DNA from 3 places in the Bacillus sp. FSL K6-6540 genome. Region 3 is predicted to be linked to each of the others. Evidence: riboswitches for the same ligand, from Rfam matches in the RefSeq annotation. Region 3 holds a riboswitch; each other region holds the start of a gene.
What was found. Region 3 has a riboswitch for S-adenosylmethionine ahead of metA (homoserine O-acetyltransferase MetA). Riboswitches for the same ligand answer to the same signal wherever they lie in the genome.
Positions count from the first base shown of each region.

Region 1 (6,089 bases), 400 kb from region 3:
TACCATATGGGCAAGCAAGGCCCAATGCAGCTCCGGATGCGACTCGTAACAGTCCAAATAGGCCTCTGTTCGGGTCACGTTGCTTCGGTTGGCGACGGCAGCGGCCTCCTGAATGCGATGAACCAGCTCTTGCTCCTCATCCGTTGGCTGCTGGTCCGGTTCATGACCGCGAATATCGCTGTGACCTTCTTGCAGAGGGAGAAACGAAGAAATGCCCTGCGGCAGATAGGGATGGGAGGAGAGAATGTTCTTGAGCTGCCTGCGAATGGCCTTAACGGCTGTAGGATCCCACTGCAATTCATGCCTGTTCATCCGAAGCTTTAAGGAATATCGCCAAGCTGCCATCATACCCGACCATGATTCTGCCAGGGCTCGCGGAATGGCAGCTGTCCATGCCCCGTAATCCCTGCCCCGATTTGGTTTGTCCTTGGCTCCGTGCGAGTGCATGCCGGTTGTCACCTGCACTTTCTGATGATAATTCCAGACCGTGAACCTCATACAGTCAGTATGCTCTAAAATTTGACTTCCACTCAACAATTTGATTCACTAGGGGGGAAGGAACTCGACGTAAAGGGGAGATAATCAATGGAAAAAATCACTTCAGAAGCAGAATTTCAGGTTGCGATCCAGTCTCCACGACTGACCGTTGCCGTATTTAAAGCGGACTGGTGCGGCGATTGCAAGTTTATCGATCCATTCATGCCGGAGGTTGAGACGAAGTTCTCCAACCAATTGACTCTGGTGGAAGTTGACGTCGATGCTGTCGGTGACGTGAGTCAGCAGCAAAATATTCTGGGCATCCCTAGCTTTGTTGCATACTCTGACGGACGCGAGCTGGTTCGCTACGTTAACAAACTCCGCAAATCGCGCGAGGAGATTGAAGATTTCCTGCAGCGTGCCGTGGACGTATACGGTACGATTCACAAGTAAGCAGTGACGATAGCACCGCCGCCTTTGAGCTATAACGGGCGGCGGTGTTGTTTTTACATTGGATATTATGAGGGGGATTGTGAAGTCAAGTACCTTGAGCATGAAGGTTTTGTTCATTTTTGAACATTTTGTCACAATCGCTCAAGTGACCGGGGCTGCAGAATCAGGTATAATGAAATGTGGACTGTATATGATGCGATCCTGTATAGGTTTTGAATAGTGAATGATTATGAGCAGCAGGTGAGATAAGTGAACGATAAACAATTAAAGTGGCTGAGTTACATAACATGCTTAATTATGTTCTGCGCGACTTTCGGGGGCATGGTTGTGACAAAGACGGGGTCGGGGCTTGGCTGCGGCCAAGAGTGGCCGCTGTGCAACGGTAAATTTGTTCCCGCTTACACGGTGTCCTCGATGATTGAGTATTCCCACCGGGCCGTAAGCGGAATGGCCGGCTTGGCCGCCTTGGCTTCGCTGATCGCGTTCTGGAAGTACAAGCGGGACCGCCGGGATTTGATGGCTTACGTCATCGGAACCTCGATATTCGTCGTGGTACAAGCCATCATGGGGGCCCTCGCGGTGGTTAAACCTCAGTCGGCGGCGATCATGGCGCTGCATTTTGGCTTCTCGCTGATTGCTTTTGCCAGTTCGGTCATGCTGGCTCTGGGCATGCGCCGAATCGAACAAGCGAAGGGGCCCGTTGACCTGGAGCGTTTGCCGCGGGTGGGAAAGGGCTTCCGCAATTTGGTCTGGGGCACAACGTTGTACAGCTACATCGTGGTGTATATCGGTGCATTCGTCAGCCATACCGATTCCCGGGAAGGCTGCTCCGGCTGGCCGTTATGTAACGGAGAAGTGATACCGGAGCTGAGCGGAGGGGTCGGCATCGCCTTTATGCACCGCGTGGCCGCGCTTCTGCTGCTGATCGTGGTGGCGGTGATGGGGCATTTTGCATATTGGCGCAATCGCGATAACCGTGAAATCCAGATGCTGGGCATTTCGGCAACCATGCTGTGCCTGCTGCAGGTGTTCAGCGGCGCTCTCATTATGGCTACGATGCATAACGAGGAAGTTTACGTATTCTCCGCACTGGGGCATACGCTGCTGATCTCGGCGCTGTTCGGCGTACTCTGTTATTTAAGCGTCCGGGTATGGCAGCTCAGCAAGCCGCTTGAAGCCGAAATACGGAAGGGCCACGACGTGCCCCGCGAAAAGATCGTATAAGGAAGAACGCCGATCATTCCGTAAAGAAAATCCAATATCCTATAGCATACATGCATGCAAAGTCCCCGGACCGGAGTTCGAGGGCTTTGTTGTATAGAAAGGAGCTGCCGGCAGCGGTATCGAAAAGGTTTGATAAGGCAACGAATTTGTTTATATTTAATAACACCGGAGAAATCACAAGTCGCTCCATGCTCCATGCTATGGAGTTGTCTTCCCGTTTCGGGGGCATCCTAACAGGACGAACCCAGATTGGCGCAGCAGATGATGGGTCATCTGATAGTCATGGGATGCCGAAGGGCCTGATGGCGATCCGGATGAGTTGCCCCCGCGCGAGGATATCGCCGTGAAGACGGCCGCTGAGCGCTGGAATGAGTATATTGGCATTAGCACAATCGAGATCAAGAACCAAGGTTAATCTGATGACGCGAGGGGGTACCGCCATGCTTCGAATGTTACTTGGGGAACAGCCCCGGCAGAATAACGGCCTGCTTGAGGAAGCCATCGAATCGATGGTGAAGACAACCCGGCTGCTGCAGAAGGAAATGGATAAAAATCAAGATCCGACGCATGATTTTCGCAAGCTGGAGATTTGGACCCGGGGACTGATCGTCTCCCTGGATGAGCTGGAGCAGAGCTGGAATGCGGCCAAGCATTTCAGTCAATCGGTCCAATCGGGTTACATCGATGATATGTCGATTCAGGAGCAAGGGGAATATCAACGATATGTGTATTTTTACAAAAACGGCTTCATCCGCGTATTCTCGATCCTTGACAAGCTGGGCACGGTGCTGAACGATTTGTTTGATCTGCATACCTCCAAGGTTAAGGCGCATTTTTCTTATTTTACGGTCCTGCGGCAGTTCAGATTTTTGAAGGCCCACGGTGAGCTGGCTGAAGAGCTGGAAGCGATCAAGGATCGCTACAAAGCACCGCTGAACGCGCTCAGGAAAAGGCGCAACGCTGAAATTCACTACATGAACTCCGAGATGCAGGATGATTTGTGGCAGCGCCATCAAGGGCTGTCCGACAAAATCGAGCTGGAGGATATCGACAAGCACCTGGACGATCTCCAACAGGGCATCGATATGGTATGCCGCAGCCTGGCCGCCTCGTATAAATATACGAACAAGCTGTGGACTGAAAATGGAGTGCGGGCTTAGGCACAAAATCGCCATGAAATTCCTTTTGACAAAAGCCTGAAAAGAATCTATACTAACTATTGCATTCATTAAATGTTATCAAATCAGATCAATTTAATCGGAAAAATTTCATATCGATGTTTTCTTATCGAGAGAGGCGGAGGGACAGGCCCGATGAAGCCCGGCAACCGACTTCTTGCGCACCATTGCTTAATGCGATGACGCTTGGAGTGACATGGTGCTAATTCCTTCAAAGCTATGGAATACCTTCAGCTTTGACAGATGAGAAAAGGCGTTGACTTTTACGTAAAGAGGGCCCTTTTTGATTCTACAAAAAGAGGCTCTTTTCTTTTGGGTAAATAGATATGAAGCTAAGGAAAAAGGAGGATTATCGGATTGATTGAGCTCAAGCAATTGACGAAGCAGTACGGAAAAGCCGGGTCATTAACAACTGCGTTGTCCGAATTGGATTTGTCGATTGAAAAAGGAGAAATTTTCGGAGTGATCGGACACTCCGGTGCAGGGAAAAGTACATTGATCCGCTGCATCAATTTACTGGAGCGTCCCACCTCGGGCGAGGTGTGGGTGAACGGCAAAAATTTGACGTCGCTCGGCAAGAAGCAGCTTCAGGCGGAGCGCCGTAGAATCGGCATGATCTTTCAGCACTTTAACCTGCTGTCTTCCGCGACGGTGTACGATAACATTGCGTTTCCGCTGCGTCTGATCAAGACGCCGAAGGCCGAACTGGAGCGCAAAGTATCCGAGCTGCTGGCTTTGGTCGGCTTGGAGGCGCATCGCGACAAATACCCGTCCCAGCTGTCAGGGGGCCAGAAGCAGCGGGTAGGCATCGCCAGGGCGCTCGCGAGCGATCCCGAAGTGCTGCTGTGCGACGAGGCCACTTCGGCCCTTGACCCGCAGACGACGGATTCGATTCTGCGCCTGCTGCTGGACATTAACAAAAAGTTTCATCTGACGATCGTACTGATTACCCATGAGATGCATGTAATCCAGAGCATTTGCGACCGGGTCGCCGTTATTCATCAGGGCGGCATCGTAGAGCAAGGACCGGTAGCGGAAGTGTTCCTGAAGCCGAAGCATGAAGTGACGCAGGAATTCATCCGCCAGGAGATGGACAGCGGCGAAGCGCTGCGGCTGGCTATGCAGGGTCAGGTAAACGGCCCTTCAAGAGCGGTTCAAATCACGTTCCTAGGGTCGAAAACGTACGAATCGATCCTGTCCCATACCGTTCATGAGACAGGCGTGAATTTTGCGATTCTGCAGGGTACGATCTCTACGATCAAAGATACGCCGTACGGCCAGCTCATCGTCCGTTTCGAAGGGGAAGAGCGCGCGATTGAAGATACGATCCGGAAGCTGCTTGAACAAGGACTAGACGTGGAGGTGATTCATTGATGTTCGGACTTGATTTTACCCAGATCGACTGGAAAGAGATATGGACGGCAACATTGGATACCCTGCGGATGCTGGGAGCTTCGGCCTTGTTCAGCTTCATCATCGGACTTCCTGTCGGCGTGCTGCTCTACATGGCCGCAAGGTCCACGTCCGGGTTGGTACGCTTCGGCTACACGATTCTGTCGTTCATTGTAAACATTCTGCGCTCGGTTCCGTTCATCATCCTGATCGTGGCGATGATCCCGATTACGAAGTCGATCGTAGGAGTTTCGTACGGCGTGCTGGGCACCATTCCGCCGCTCGTGATCGGCGCTGCTCCATTCTTTGCAAGGCTCGTGGAAACGGCTTTGAATGAAGTGGATAAAGGCGTGATTGAGGCGGCTCATGCCATGGGCTCTTCGACAAGCCAAATCGTATGGAGGGTGCTCCTTCCGGAGGCGCGTCCGGGTCTGCTGGCCGGGATGACCATCACGATTGTAACCCTGGTATCTTACACCGCGATGTCCGGTCAAGTCGGGGGCGGCGGTTTAGGGGATTTGGCCATTAAGTATGGCTATTACCGTTATGAGACCGAGATCATGATTCTGGCTGTCGTGCTGATGATTGTCCTGGTCCAGCTGCTGCAGATGGCAGGAGATCGTCTGGTGCGGCATTTTACAAGAAAATAACGGATTGATGAGGCTTCAAGAAAGACAATATATAAATAATATATTTTTCGGAGGGAGAGTTTTAGAATGAAAAAATGGACATTGGCATTGATCAGCTTGACCTTGGTTACGTTGCTGGCTGCATGCGGCAGCAAGCCTGCGGATAACGCATCCGAGCCAGGGGGAACAACGGGAGGCGGCGGTCAAGAGACCGTGACCTTGAAAGTAGGGGCTTCGCCATCACCGCATGCCAAGATTCTCGAGCATATCAAGCCTGCGCTTGAAAAAGAGGGCGTAAACCTGGAAATCGTAGAATTCACGGATTATGTGCTGCCGAATACGCAAGTGGATTCCAAAGAAATCGACGCGAATTTCTTCCAGCACAAGCCTTACCTGGATAACGAAATCAAAGAGCGCAAGCTGGACCTGGAGTCCGTGATCGCCGTGCACGTGGAGCCGCTGGGTGCGTACTCCAAAACCATTACATCTGTGGATGAGCTGAAGGATGGAGCGGTTGTAGCCATTCCGAATGATCCTTCTAATGCTGGCCGAGCATTGACGCTGCTGTCCAAGAACGGCGTGATTAAGCTGAACGACGAAAGCAAGCTGGAAGCAACCGCCAAGGATATCGTAGAAAATCCGAAGAACCTGGAGTTCAAGGAAGTTGAAGCCGCCATGCTGCCTCGTATGCTGGATGAGCTGGATCTGGCTGTCATCAACACGAACTACGCGCTGG
Region 1 covers NZ_JBBOXH010000001.1:6,203,508-6,209,596, reverse strand. The annotation lists gene MHH82_RS27880 (DUF2515 family protein) at 1-447, opposite strand, end outside; gene MHH82_RS27875 (thioredoxin family protein) at 586-930, shown strand; gene MHH82_RS27870 (COX15/CtaA family protein) at 1,180-2,154, shown strand; gene MHH82_RS27865 (Cthe_2314 family HEPN domain-containing protein) at 2,595-3,314, shown strand; SAM riboswitch class I at 3,436-3,582, shown strand; gene MHH82_RS27860 (methionine ABC transporter ATP-binding protein) at 3,690-4,706, shown strand; gene MHH82_RS27855 (methionine ABC transporter permease) at 4,706-5,374, shown strand; gene MHH82_RS27850 (MetQ/NlpA family ABC transporter substrate-binding protein) at 5,441-6,089, shown strand, end outside.
Region 1: another riboswitch for S-adenosylmethionine. It lies ahead of MHH82_RS27860 (methionine ABC transporter ATP-binding protein); the one in region 3 lies ahead of metA (homoserine O-acetyltransferase MetA).

Region 2 (6,089 bases), on a different contig from region 3:
TTTGGCTATTCTTGGTGGAATGGAGGTTTCGGAGCAGGGTGATTTGGCCAATTGGATGATCCCGGGCAAAATGGTAAAAGGGATGGGCGGCGCTATGGATCTCGTCAACGGGGCGAAACGGATCGTTGTCATCATGGAGCACGTCAATAAGCATGGTGAATCAAAGGTGAAAAAAACATGCTCCCTTCCGCTGACAGGCCAGAAAGTCGTGCACAGGCTGATTACGGATTTGGCTGTATTTGATTTTGTGAACGGCCGCATGACACTGACGGAGCTTCAGGATGGTGTCACAATTGAAGAGGTTTATGAAAAAACAGAAGCTGATTTCGCTGTAAGCCAGTCTGTACTCAATTCTTAATGGGAAGGTGTTTGACATGAGAAAACAAGTCGCCTTGGTGACAGGGGCTGCCGGCGGAATCGGATTCGAAATGGCAAGAGAATTCGCCCGGGAAGGTGCCAGCGTCATCGTTTCAGACCTCCGTCCGGAAGCATGTGAAAAAGCAGCCTCCAAACTTGCAGAAGAAGGCTTTGACGCGGCGGCCATTCCGTATGATGTGACAAAGGAAGCGCAAGTTGCTGATACGGTGAACGTCATCCAAAAACAATACGGCCGCTTGGATATTCTGGTGAACAATGCCGGTATTCAGCACGTCGCTCCGATTGAAGAGTTTCCGACAGACACCTTTGAACAGCTGATCAAGGTCATGCTGACGGCCCCCTTTATTGCAATGAAGCATGTTTTTCCGATCATGAAAAAACAGCAGTTTGGCAGAATCATTAATATCGCGTCTGTTAATGGATTAGTCGGCTTTGCAGGGAAATCCGCTTATAATAGCGCCAAGCACGGCGTCATTGGACTCACAAAAGTAGGGGCGCTGGAAGGCGCGCCCCACGGCATTACAGTCAATGCGCTCTGCCCGGGTTATGTCGATACCCAGCTTGTACGCAATCAGCTTAGCGATCTATCGAAAACTAGAAATGTCCCTTACGACTCTGTACTTGAACAAGTCATTTTTCCGCTTGTGCCGCAAAAGCGACTGCTTTCCGTCAAGGAAATTGCGGATTATGCCGTGTTTTTGGCAAGCGAGAAGGCGAAGGGCGTCACTGGGCAGGCTGTCGTCCTTGATGGGGGCTACACCGCACAGTGACATAAAAAAACACACTTGCTCCGCTAGGGAATCAAGTGTGTTTTTTCTTTGCTTATTTCCAAACATCATTAGCGATCTCAACCACATGGCGGAGCTTCGCCCATTGCTCTTCTTCAGTCAGCTTGTTGCCTTCCTCAGTTGAAGCAAATCCGCATTGAGGGCTGAGGCAAAGCTGGTCTAAGCTTACATAACGGGACGCTTCTTCGATACGGCGTTTCACGTCATCCGGATTTTCAAGCTCACCGAATTTAGATGTCACTAAGCCAAGAACAAGCTGAAGATCAGACCGTTTTACGTAACGTAGCGGCTCAAATCCGCCTGAGCGTGAATCATCATACTCTAAGAAAAGTCCGTCAAGATTCAAGCCGTCAAAAATGGTTTCGGCTGCTGCGTCATAGCCGCCTTCCGCTGTCCAAGTGGACTGGAAGTTGCCGCGGCAAATATGCATGGTTACCGTCAAGTCATCCGGGCGGTCTGCAATCGCGTCGTTAATCGATTTCGCAAACAGCTGGCGAAGCTCATCAGGCGTTGTTCCGAACGCTTCGATTTGTTTTAAGCCTTTTTCTGATAAGAAAACGGCCCACGCTGTATCATCAAGCTGGAGGTAGCGGCAGCCTCTGTCATAAAACGCTTGAATCGCTTTTTTATATGCTTTGGATACATCATGCTGGAAAAGGTGATAGTCGTTTTTGTATGCACCTTTTTCCAATTTCCCGCGGAAAAACAGCATATTCGGGCTTGGAATGGTCATCTTTGGCGTCGCGTCACCGGCAATGCTATGGAGAAATGAGTAATCTTCAAGCATTGGGTGTGTTGAAAAGTCGATATCGCCTGTGACTTTAATGCCGCGTGCTTTTGTCTGTACGTTATGGAATTGAATGCCTTGCTCAGGAGTAAACGGCTCAACGCCATCTAAGTTTTCCAGGAAATCAAAGTGCCACCATGCTCTGCGGAATTCACCGTCTGTCACGACGTTCAGGCCGGTTTCCTTCTGTTTTTCCACAATGCGGATGATTTCATCGTTTTCAATTTGGCGAAGCTGCTCAGCGGTCATTTCGCCGGCCGCTTTTTGCAGCCGCGCTTTTTTGACGGGCTCAGACCTTAGCAGGCTTCCGACTTGATCCGCGCGAAACGGCGGTTTTTTTCTTTGAAGTGATTTTTGTTCTGCGGGTGTTGTTTGTTGTGACATGTTGTCCATTCCTTCTTTCCATTCAAATGTAAAAAAGCTCTTCCTTTGGATAAGGAAGAGCTTGCGTGACAATCTCAACCTTATCTTCAAGAGCAATCATTGCTCTAAAGGATTTAGCACCATTCTGTTAAACAGCGGTTGCCGGGTATCGCAGGGCCAGTCCCTCCACCTCTCTTGATAAGGAAAACCTTTTTATGAAATTTTCTGATAGTATCTATTATTCACACATTTTCTATTTCTGTCAATGATAGATTATCTCCACACATCGTTGGCAATGTCGATGACATGGCGAAGCTTTGCCCATTGCTGCTCCTCTGTCAGAAGGTTGCCTTCTTCTGTAGAGGCGAAACCGCACTGCGGGCTCAGGCATAGCTGGTCCAAGCTGACAAAACGCGCGGCTTCATTGATACGGCGTTTCACATCCTCAGGATTTTCAAGCTCGCCGTATTTCGATGTGATCAAGCCGAGCACAATTTGCAGATCCTTGCGCTTCACAAAACGGAGCGGATCAAAGTTTCCGGAGCGGTCATCATCGTATTCCAAGAAAAGGCCGTCAAGGTTTAAGCCGTCCAAAATCGTTTCCGCTAAAGCGTCGTACCCTCCTGATGCCGCCCAGGTTGAGCGGAAGTTGCCGCGGCAAATGTGCATTGTGATCGTTAAATCGTCAGGCCGGTCTGCGACGGCATCGTTAATTGTTTTGGCAAATATGGCTGGCAATGTTTCTGGATCGCCGCCGAGCGCCCGGACAACCTCTCTGCCTTTTTCCTCAAAGAAGAGAGACCATGACGTATCATCGAGCTGGAGATAACGGCAGCCAGCATCATAGAAGGCTTTGATTGCTTTTTTGTACGCTTGGGCCAGATCATGAAAGTATTCCTCTTGATCGTCATAAATCCCTTTATCCGCCTTTTCGCCAAAAAACAGCATATTTGGGCTGGGAATGGTCAATTTTGGCGTCGCGTTACCAGCAATCTCATGTAAAAATTGATAATCAGCAAGCGCTGGGTGGCTCGTAAAATCGAGTTTTCCCGTCACTTTGATGCTGCGCGCTTTCGTTTTTGTGTTATGGAACTGAATTCCCTCAGCCGGGATGAACGGTTCCACACCGTCAAGCCCTTCCAGGAAGTCATAATGCCACCAGGAACGTCGGAATTCCCCGTCTGTTACCACATCGAGACCGATTTCTTTTTGTTTTTCCACGATGCGGGTGATCTCTTGATTTTCGATATCACGAAGCTGTTCCGCTGTCATCTCACCAGCCACTTTTTTTTGCCGGGCTTCCTTTACCGGAACGGAACGAAGCAAGCTGCCGACATGATCGGCGCGGAAAGGTGCTTTGCGTTGTTTTTCTGTTTTTTGTCCTGCAACATTCGTTTGTTGAGCCATGTTATTCGCCTCTTTTCTGAAATATTGAGCATGTAAAAAGCTCTTCCTTTGTGTAAGGAAGAGCTTGAACGATCAAATCTCCGCCTCATCTGCAAGAACGCAATGTTCTTAAGGATTTAGCACCATTCTGTTTGAAACAGCGGTTGCCGGGTATCATAGGGCCAGTCCCTCCACCTCTCTTGATAAGGTACAACTTCATATTCAGATTTCAATTATCTTAATATTATTACTTTTGGATCAATTGTCAATGCTTTTTAGAAAATACTTTCATCTTCATCGTTATATAAAACCATATCAAGCACGATAGCGATGGCAGTGCAAATCAGAACATCTCCCTCGTTTGCAATCTGCAAGTGATAGGAATCACCCCAACTGAGCCACTTTTTGCTCACTGACATCCGGACATTTTCCCCGTCCGTCAGCTGGAATTCATCCCTCCATAAATCACCATCGATTTCCCAGTTAAGCCCGGAAATCACAAATTTCGGTTTGAAAAACGTTACTTTCTTCGTTACCTCACAAACTGTTTTCCCGCCAATTGAAATCTCATAGCGCGGCAATAAAGACATTAGTTTTTGTTCTATGGAAACGAGCGTTTTCCCGGATGAGTCTGTCATTTGTAATGAGTCTCCTAACGAGAAAAAACGCCCCTCCACCTTGAATGTTTCTTGTTCATCCCGGTCATAAATGTGAAATGCATCTTTAAATGAGAACATTTTTTGTTTCATAAATAACTCGATCATTGCTGAAGTCTCCTTTGGGTTTGCCTTGTATGAAATTACGGATAGGTGGCGAAAAGGTTTCAGGCTCTAAATCAAAACAATTTTAAAAGGCTGCGTGATTCAGCAGCCTTTTCATTTGAAATATAGAATTAGGAAAGATGCATCCGGCGTTTTTGGCGGATGGCGTCAAGGTCGATTAGGTTGTTGTGATGAGGTGCAGCTGCTGGCAGAGGGCTTGTCTTTTGCGGTTTGCGGCGATTGTCCTTGCTGAAAGAAAAAAGAAGATAGCCGCATAATGCGATGATAATAAATAGGATCATATTACATACCTCCCAAAAAAAGTTTTGGTACTCTCTATTGTACGGATAAAAAGTCAAAAAGTATTCAAAAAATTCTAAATCAATAAATAACAAGAAACTGTCCCTCTAAAACAGTATAACCTGATGACCTGAAAATAGTCTTGAATCACGCTGTTTGCTCTTGTTGATGATTGGTTCTATAGTTACTATCGACGATAAAATAAATTCCTTTATATAACTTTTAACCTAAGTTTGAGTAATTCGAATTGCCTGTTTTTGGGTGCTGTATTCTTGCTTGTTTGGTTTATACCCTATTTTGCGGAATTGAACACAAAAAACCCAAATTACGGAGCATTTGGGCGGTACGGGTGAATACGGATTGTATTTAGGGGATTTGAATGTTTTATTTGAAGAAGCGTTTGAACATTTTTCTGATTTTTTGAAATGGGCTGGATTTCTTTTGCATGTTAAGCGGCCTGGAAATGATCCATTTTTTCAAGAGACTCTTTGCAGCGATTGCATGTTTTGTCATTGTTTTTCCTCCTCATTTGTTGATACTTGTTTTACGGAGGACGTGTTTAAAATGTTTCATTTTCACACAAAAAAGCCAGTCCTTTTTTGGACTGGCTTTTGGCATTAGGCTTGCGCTTCAAACTGCTTTGCAATCTCAACGATGACATTTACGGCTTTGACCATATTATCAACTGAGATGTATTCAAATTTGCCGTGGAAGTTTTCCCCGCCTGTAAAGATGTTTGGCGTCGGAAGCCCCATGTAGGACAGCTGCGATCCGTCGGTGCCGCCGCGGATGGGGGAAATCTTCGGTTCAATGCCGAGGTTTTCCATTGCTTGCTTGGCAATGTTGACGATTTCGATGACAGGTTCAATTTTCTCTCTCATGTTGTAGTATTGGTCGTTCATATCCAGCAGAATCCGGTCTTGCCCGTATTCGTTTTGAAGTTCTTCAACGGCACGCTTCATTGTTTCTTTTCTGTTTTGGAAATTCTCTTTGTCAAAGTCTCTAATAATGTAGTGGAGCTTTGTTTCCTCTACGTCTCCTTGAATCGACAGCAGGTGATAGAAGCCTTCATAGCCTTCCGTATATTCAGGCGCTTCGTCTGCCGGCAGCAGGCTGTTCAGCTTCATCGCGATTTTCGCAGAGTTGATCATTTTCCCTTTAGCTGTTCCGGGATGTACGTTGTTGCCTTTAATCGTAATTTTTGCGGCAGCGGCATTGAAGCTTTCGTATTCAAGCTCGCCGAGCGGCCCGCCGTCAACCGTGTAGGCAAAGGATGCATTGAACCGTTTCACATCAAATTTGTGCGGCCCTCTTCCGATTTCTTCA
Region 2 covers NZ_JBBOXH010000002.1:651,017-657,105, reverse strand. The annotation lists gene MHH82_RS35735 (succinyl-CoA--3-ketoacid CoA transferase subunit B) at 1-358, shown strand, start outside; gene MHH82_RS35730 (3-hydroxybutyrate dehydrogenase) at 375-1,148, shown strand; gene MHH82_RS35725 (5-methyltetrahydropteroyltriglutamate--homocysteine S-methyltransferase) at 1,201-2,337, opposite strand; SAM riboswitch class I at 2,415-2,521, opposite strand; gene MHH82_RS35720 (5-methyltetrahydropteroyltriglutamate--homocysteine S-methyltransferase) at 2,590-3,723, opposite strand; SAM riboswitch class I at 3,806-3,912, opposite strand; gene MHH82_RS35715 (LURP-one-related/scramblase family protein) at 3,978-4,466, opposite strand; gene MHH82_RS35710 (hypothetical protein) at 4,595-4,858, opposite strand; gene MHH82_RS35705 (hypothetical protein) at 5,148-5,276, opposite strand; gene pepT (peptidase T) at 5,381-6,089, opposite strand, start outside.
Region 2: another riboswitch for S-adenosylmethionine. It lies ahead of MHH82_RS35725 (5-methyltetrahydropteroyltriglutamate--homocysteine S-methyltransferase); the one in region 3 lies ahead of metA (homoserine O-acetyltransferase MetA).

Region 3 (6,089 bases):
CCGTGCGATGCTGATTGGCATAGCCGAGGGCGCTTCGCTGACCGAGCTTGAAGCGCGTACCTCGCTGTCGCGTCGGGATTTGGTCGAGGAGTTGGAAGGGCTTGAGAAGGAAGGCTATGATACGGAGCAACTGCTCCAGGTCGAATTGAACACGATGACGGCTGCGGAGCAGGAAAACGTATGGAAGGCGTTTGAAGAGTTGGGCGATACGTTTCTTAAACCTGTGTTACAGCGGGTATACGGACAGGGACAAGCCGAGAACGCAGAATCAGAAGAGCTGGGCGGAACGGAGAGGCTGTATGAGCGGCTTCGTCTCATACGGATCCGCTTTCGGCGGGATCAGCCCGGCAAAGCGAATGCCGGTTAATCTGCCTTAAACGAAGTCAGGACGGATTCTCCCGGTTGCAGGGAGATCCGTCCTGATGCTAATTCGCCGTGCTTGTAAATTGAGTTGTAGTTGCGGCGGTTCGTATGAACCGTTGTGATCCGGTCAATACTCGCCCCTTTTGACCAGGGTGTCTTATATCCAATCCTTTTTACGGAACAGATAAAACATGAGCGCGCCGGCAAAAACCATGATGCCGATAACCACATAATAGGAATATCTCCAATGAAGTTCCGGCATATACTCAAAGTTCATGCCGTAGATGCCCGTAATCAGCGTCAATGGAATAAAGATCGTTGTAATAGCGGTAAACACGCGCATGATTTCATTGGCCCGATTGGCGATACTGGATTGGTAGGCTTCCCGAAGGTTCCCCATGAGATCCCGATAGGTCTCGAACGTTTCGGAAATTTTAACGGCATTTTCATAGATATCGCTGAAGTATTTCTGCAGCTGGTCATCGATCAGCCGAAGATCTTTTTTGTTGAGCGTATTGATAACTTCCTTCTGAGGTCCAAGCACCTTTTTCAACCAAAGAATCTCGCTTCGCAGACCGATGATTTCGCTGAGATGGGATTTTTTGGTATGCATCAGAATGTCTTCCTCCAGCTTTTCAATCCGTGCTTCAATTCGGTCCCCTACGGAGAAGTAGTTGTCCGTGACGAGGTCGATCAAGAGATAGAGGAAGCGGTCAGGCGTGCTGACTTCATCCTCCCAGAGAAGCGGTTTGACGGTGCGAAGCTCATGGATCTTTTGCTTGGTCACCGTAATAATAAAATGCCTGCCCAGGAAAACATTCAATGCCCGAAGGAAAATCTCTTCGTCGTCAAACCGGATGCTGTTCACGACGATAAAATAGTGGTTCTCGTATATTTCAATTTTGGGACGCTGCTCCTCTTCGCTGAGGCAATCCTCAACGGCAAGATCATGCAGGGAGAAGAGGGGCTGCAGTTCGGCTAAATCATCCACGTCCGCATCCAGCCAGTAGAAGCCGCTGGCCGGAGCTGTCAGCGTCATTTCGATGTCATCAACAGGGGTAAATACGCCCGAATCGACCAACCGGATTTTCATCTGATATCACTCCTTTGTCTAATCCAAGCTGCTTAAGTCAAGCAGTTAAGGCACAGGATATCAGCCCACCGGTGTACGGGCATAAATCGAGGAAGGTTAGAATACGATAAAAAGCGCATGAAAAATAACGCTGCCCTCTGCCGGTAAGCTGATCTTGATCCTATGCGGTTGTGCGTCTTGTGCATCCAGTTTCTGGCTCGGGTCACCGTCCATCTTCCATGTCACCTCTTTCATACTCGGTTTTAAACAGCACTTGTCTAGTATAACGCCGGGTGTAGGACCTTTCAAGTGAAATCCGGAGCAGTCCAAGGGCCATGATATAGGGTATGGAAACCTTTGGTGAAGTGTGACAAACTCATGAAAAGGTTCTTGACGAAAAATTGAGGATGATTTAAAGTAGGTATCAATTACGAAACAATTCCAAACAACTGAATAAAGCGAAATCTTATCAAGAGCAGGTGGAGGGACTAGCCCTATGAAACCCGGCAACCGGCGGCAACATCGCACGGTGCTAATTCTTGCAGGAGATACGACGATTGTATAAGCCGTTGTATAGCCTGACAGATGAGAGAGGCGCATTGTGATACGTATATGATGACCTTTCTCTACTTCGAGAAAGGTCTTCTTGCGTTTATACAGTCTAACGCTCTTTCTCACAGCTTTATGGATGTATCATTTCATATTTCGAAGGAGTGAGCCGAGATGCCAATTAAAATTCCGGATGCCCTGCCGGCAAAGGAAGTTCTGGCTGGAGAAAACATTTTTGTCATGGATGAGAGTCACGCGTTTCATCAGGATATCCGCCCGCTGCGGATTGCGATCCTCAATTTGATGCCAACCAAGGAAACGACGGAGACCCAGCTGCTGCGATTGATCGGCAACTCCCCGCTCCAGGTGGATGTCGTCCTTCTTCACCCGAGTTCCCACGTATCGAAGAATACGTCGGCCGAGCATTTGAAATCATTTTACAAAACCTTTGAAGAAGTGAAGAACCGTCGTTTTGACGGCATGATCATTACAGGAGCTCCGGTCGAGCAGCTGGAGTTCGAAGAAGTGAATTACTGGGATGAGCTTACTGAAATTTTTGAATGGACCAAGACCCATGTAACCTCCACGCTCCATATCTGCTGGGCGTCGCAAGCCGGGCTTTATTATCATTACGGCGTGCCGAAATACAGCCTCGAGGAAAAGTGCTTTGGCGTATTTCCGCATACGATCAATGAAGCGTGTACCAAGCTGCTCCGCGGATTTGACGAAATGTTCTTTGTTCCGCATTCCCGTCATACGGAAGTTCGGCGCGAAGACATAACAGGCGTGGATGATTTGGTCATCCTGTCCGAGTCCGAGGAAGCAGGGATTTATTTGGTGTCCAGCCGGGACGGCAAGCAGATTTTTGCCACAGGGCATTCCGAGTATGATGCGGACTCCCTGAAATGGGAGTATGACCGGGACGTTGCCAAAGGCATGGACATCGCGCTGCCGCGCAACTATTACCCGAACGACGATCCAACAAGAACGCCTCCGTCCATATGGCGCGCGCATGCAAACTTATTATTCACTAATTGGCTCAATTACTATGTATATCAGGAAACGCCATATGATATCGGTCCGCAAATTTAACAGCGTACGGGAGGAGAGTTTGTGATGGAGAAGAAACCTTTGAATATAGAGAGCCGGCTGGCACAGATCGGATCGGTGCAGGAACCGGTAACGGGAGCAGTGAATTTTCCGATTTATCAGGCTACGGCATACCGCCATCCTAAATTAGGCCAGAGCACGGGGTTTGATTATGCCCGCACCAAGAATCCGACACGTTCGGTACTCGAGGATGCTTGCGCCGAGCTGGAATCCGGTGACGCCGGCTTTGCCTGCAGCTCGGGCATGGCGGCCCTTCAGACGATTTTTGCGCTGTTCGGTCAAGGCGATCACCTGATTGTGTCGCTCGATCTGTACGGAGGGACGTATCGGCTGCTGGAGCGGATCATGTCCAAGTTCGGGGTAACGGCAACCTACGTGGATACAAACGACTTGGATGCGCTGGAAGGATCCAGACGACCGAACACGAAGGCCGTATTTATCGAAACGCCGACGAATCCGCTCATGATGATTACGGATATCGAAGCCGTCTGTACGTGGGCAAGACGCCATCAATTGATCAGCATCGTGGATAATACGCTGCTAACCCCGTATTTCCAGAGACCCATCGAGCTTGGGGCGGATATCGTCATACATAGCGCCACCAAGTATCTGGGAGGGCATAACGATGTGCTGGCAGGCATCATCGTGACGAAGGGCAAGGAATTATCCGAGGAGATGGCCTTCCTTCATAACTCCATCGGGGCGGTGCTGAGTCCTTCCGATTCCTACCAGTTAATGAGGGGGATGAAGACACTTGCGCTTCGCATGGACCGGCACGAATCGAATGCAACCGCGGTGGCATCCTTTTTGACAACCCACCCGGCGATCGGCGAGGTGTATTACCCTGCTCTGCCGGATCATCCGGGGCATGAGATCCAGAATCGCCAATCCAGCGGCAACACGGGCATCTTCTCCTTCAAGGTGAAGGACGCCCGCTATGTCGAACCGGTGCTGCGGCACATCAAACTGATTGCATTCGCAGAAAGCCTCGGAGGCGTCGAGTCCCTGATGACATACCCGGCGGTCCAGACCCATGCGGACATCCCGCTTGAGATTCGGGAAGCGATCGGCGTGGACGACCGCTTGCTCCGGTTCTCGGTCGGCATCGAGCATGCGGATGACCTGATCGCGGATTTGGATGCTGCGCTGGGCGCGGCTATGGCAGAAGTGGAAGGGAGCACGGGAGCATGAGCATCGATAAAGGTCTATCCGGCTTGGGAACGGAAACCAAGCAGGTATCAGTAAAACAGGGACACCAAGAAGAACTTCGTTTCGAGACGAAACTATTGCATTTCGGCGGGGAAATCGACCGGGCAACCGGCGCCTCAAGCGTTCCGATCTATCAAGCCTCGACGTTTCATCATGAAGACGTCTTTAACCCGCCACTGCACGATTACAGCCGTTCCGGCAATCCGACGCGGCAGGCGCTGGAAGATTATATCGCCCTCTTGGAAGGAGGCGTGCGCGGCTTCGCTTATGCTTCCGGCATGGCGGCGATCTCCAGCTCGTTCATGCTGCTGTCCGCGGGCGATCATATGATCGTGACGGAGGACGTATACGGCGGAACCTACCGCCTGCTGACCAGCATACTGAGCCGCATGGGCATCGAGAGCACCTTCGTCGACATGACCGATCTGGATCAGGTGAAGGCGGCCCTCAAACCGAATACCAAAGCGGTTTATATGGAAACCCCTTCGAACCCGACCTTGAAAATTACCGACATCGGCGCCGTCACGGATTGGGCTAAGGAGCAAGGCCTGCTTACCCTGCTGGACAATACGTTCATGACGCCGTTCTATCAGCGCCCGATCGAGTTCGGCGTGGATATCGTCATCCACAGCGCAACCAAATTCCTTGGCGGACACAGCGATGTGCTGGCAGGTCTCGCCGTAGCCAGAACCCAGGAGCTGGGAGACCAGTTGAAACAGCTGCAAAATGGTTTGGGCACGGTGCTTGGGGTCCAGGATTCCTGGCTCCTTATGCGGGGCATGAAGACGCTTAGCACTCGGATGGCCCACTCCGAGCAAAGCGCGGCCAAGCTGGCGGCCTGGCTGCAAGGGAGAAGCGACATAGAGCAAGTGTATTACCCCGGCCTATTGAATCATCCGGGACGGGAAGTCCATGAGAAGCAATCGAGCGGTTACGGCGCGGTCATCTCCTTTGACGTCGGCTCAGGCGAGCGTGCGAAGCAGGTGCTGAACCGCGTGAAGCTGCCGCTGGTAGCCGTCAGCCTGGGAGCAGTGGAGAGCATCCTGTCGTATCCGGCGATGATGTCCCATGCGGCCATGGGCGAGAAGGTTCGGCATGAGCGCGGCATTACCGACGGTTTGCTTCGCTTCTCGGTCGGACTGGAGGATGTGGATGACCTGATTGCCGATTTGGACCAGGCCTTTTCTGCCAGCAACTAAAGATTTTTAAGAAGCAATGAACCTCATTTGAAGATTTGCCAAATCATAGAATTCGGCATCCTGTCACGGACGGGATGTCGTTTTTAATGGCGGAATGTGGTAGGATGGGATAGACGAAGTTTTACTGGTGATTTGTATTTTGTTTTAAGTAGGGAGGCTGCAAGAATGAGTGCGGTAAACCGTATATTGGATAAAGCTTTACGCGGTGAGCGTTTAAATTTGGAAGATACCGTGACCCTTTTTGAGAGTGATGAGATCGAGAAGATTGGCCATGCGGCGGATGTGATGACCAAGCGCCTGCATCCGGATCCCATCACGACGTTTGTTATCGGCCGGAATATCAACTACACCAACATATGTGACGTATTCTGCCGTTTCTGTGCTTTTTATCGCAGACCCGGCTCTTCCGAGGGCTATGTTCTGCCTGATGAGACGATCTTCCAGAAGATTCAGGAAACCGAGGACGTTAACGGCACTGAAATTTTGATGCAGGGCGGAGTCAATCCGGATTTGCCTTTCAATTATTATACGGACCTGCTTCGCAACATTAAGAAGCGGTTCCCTAACATTACGATGCATTCCTTCTC
Region 3 covers NZ_JBBOXH010000001.1:5,801,561-5,807,649, reverse strand. The annotation lists gene MHH82_RS25780 (HRDC domain-containing protein) at 1-367, shown strand, start outside; gene corA (magnesium/cobalt transporter CorA) at 521-1,456, opposite strand; SAM riboswitch class I at 1,899-2,027, shown strand; gene metA (homoserine O-acetyltransferase MetA) at 2,159-3,076, shown strand; gene MHH82_RS25765 (PLP-dependent transferase) at 3,101-4,285, shown strand; gene MHH82_RS25760 (aminotransferase class I/II-fold pyridoxal phosphate-dependent enzyme) at 4,282-5,502, shown strand; gene mqnC (cyclic dehypoxanthinyl futalosine synthase) at 5,668-6,089, shown strand, end outside.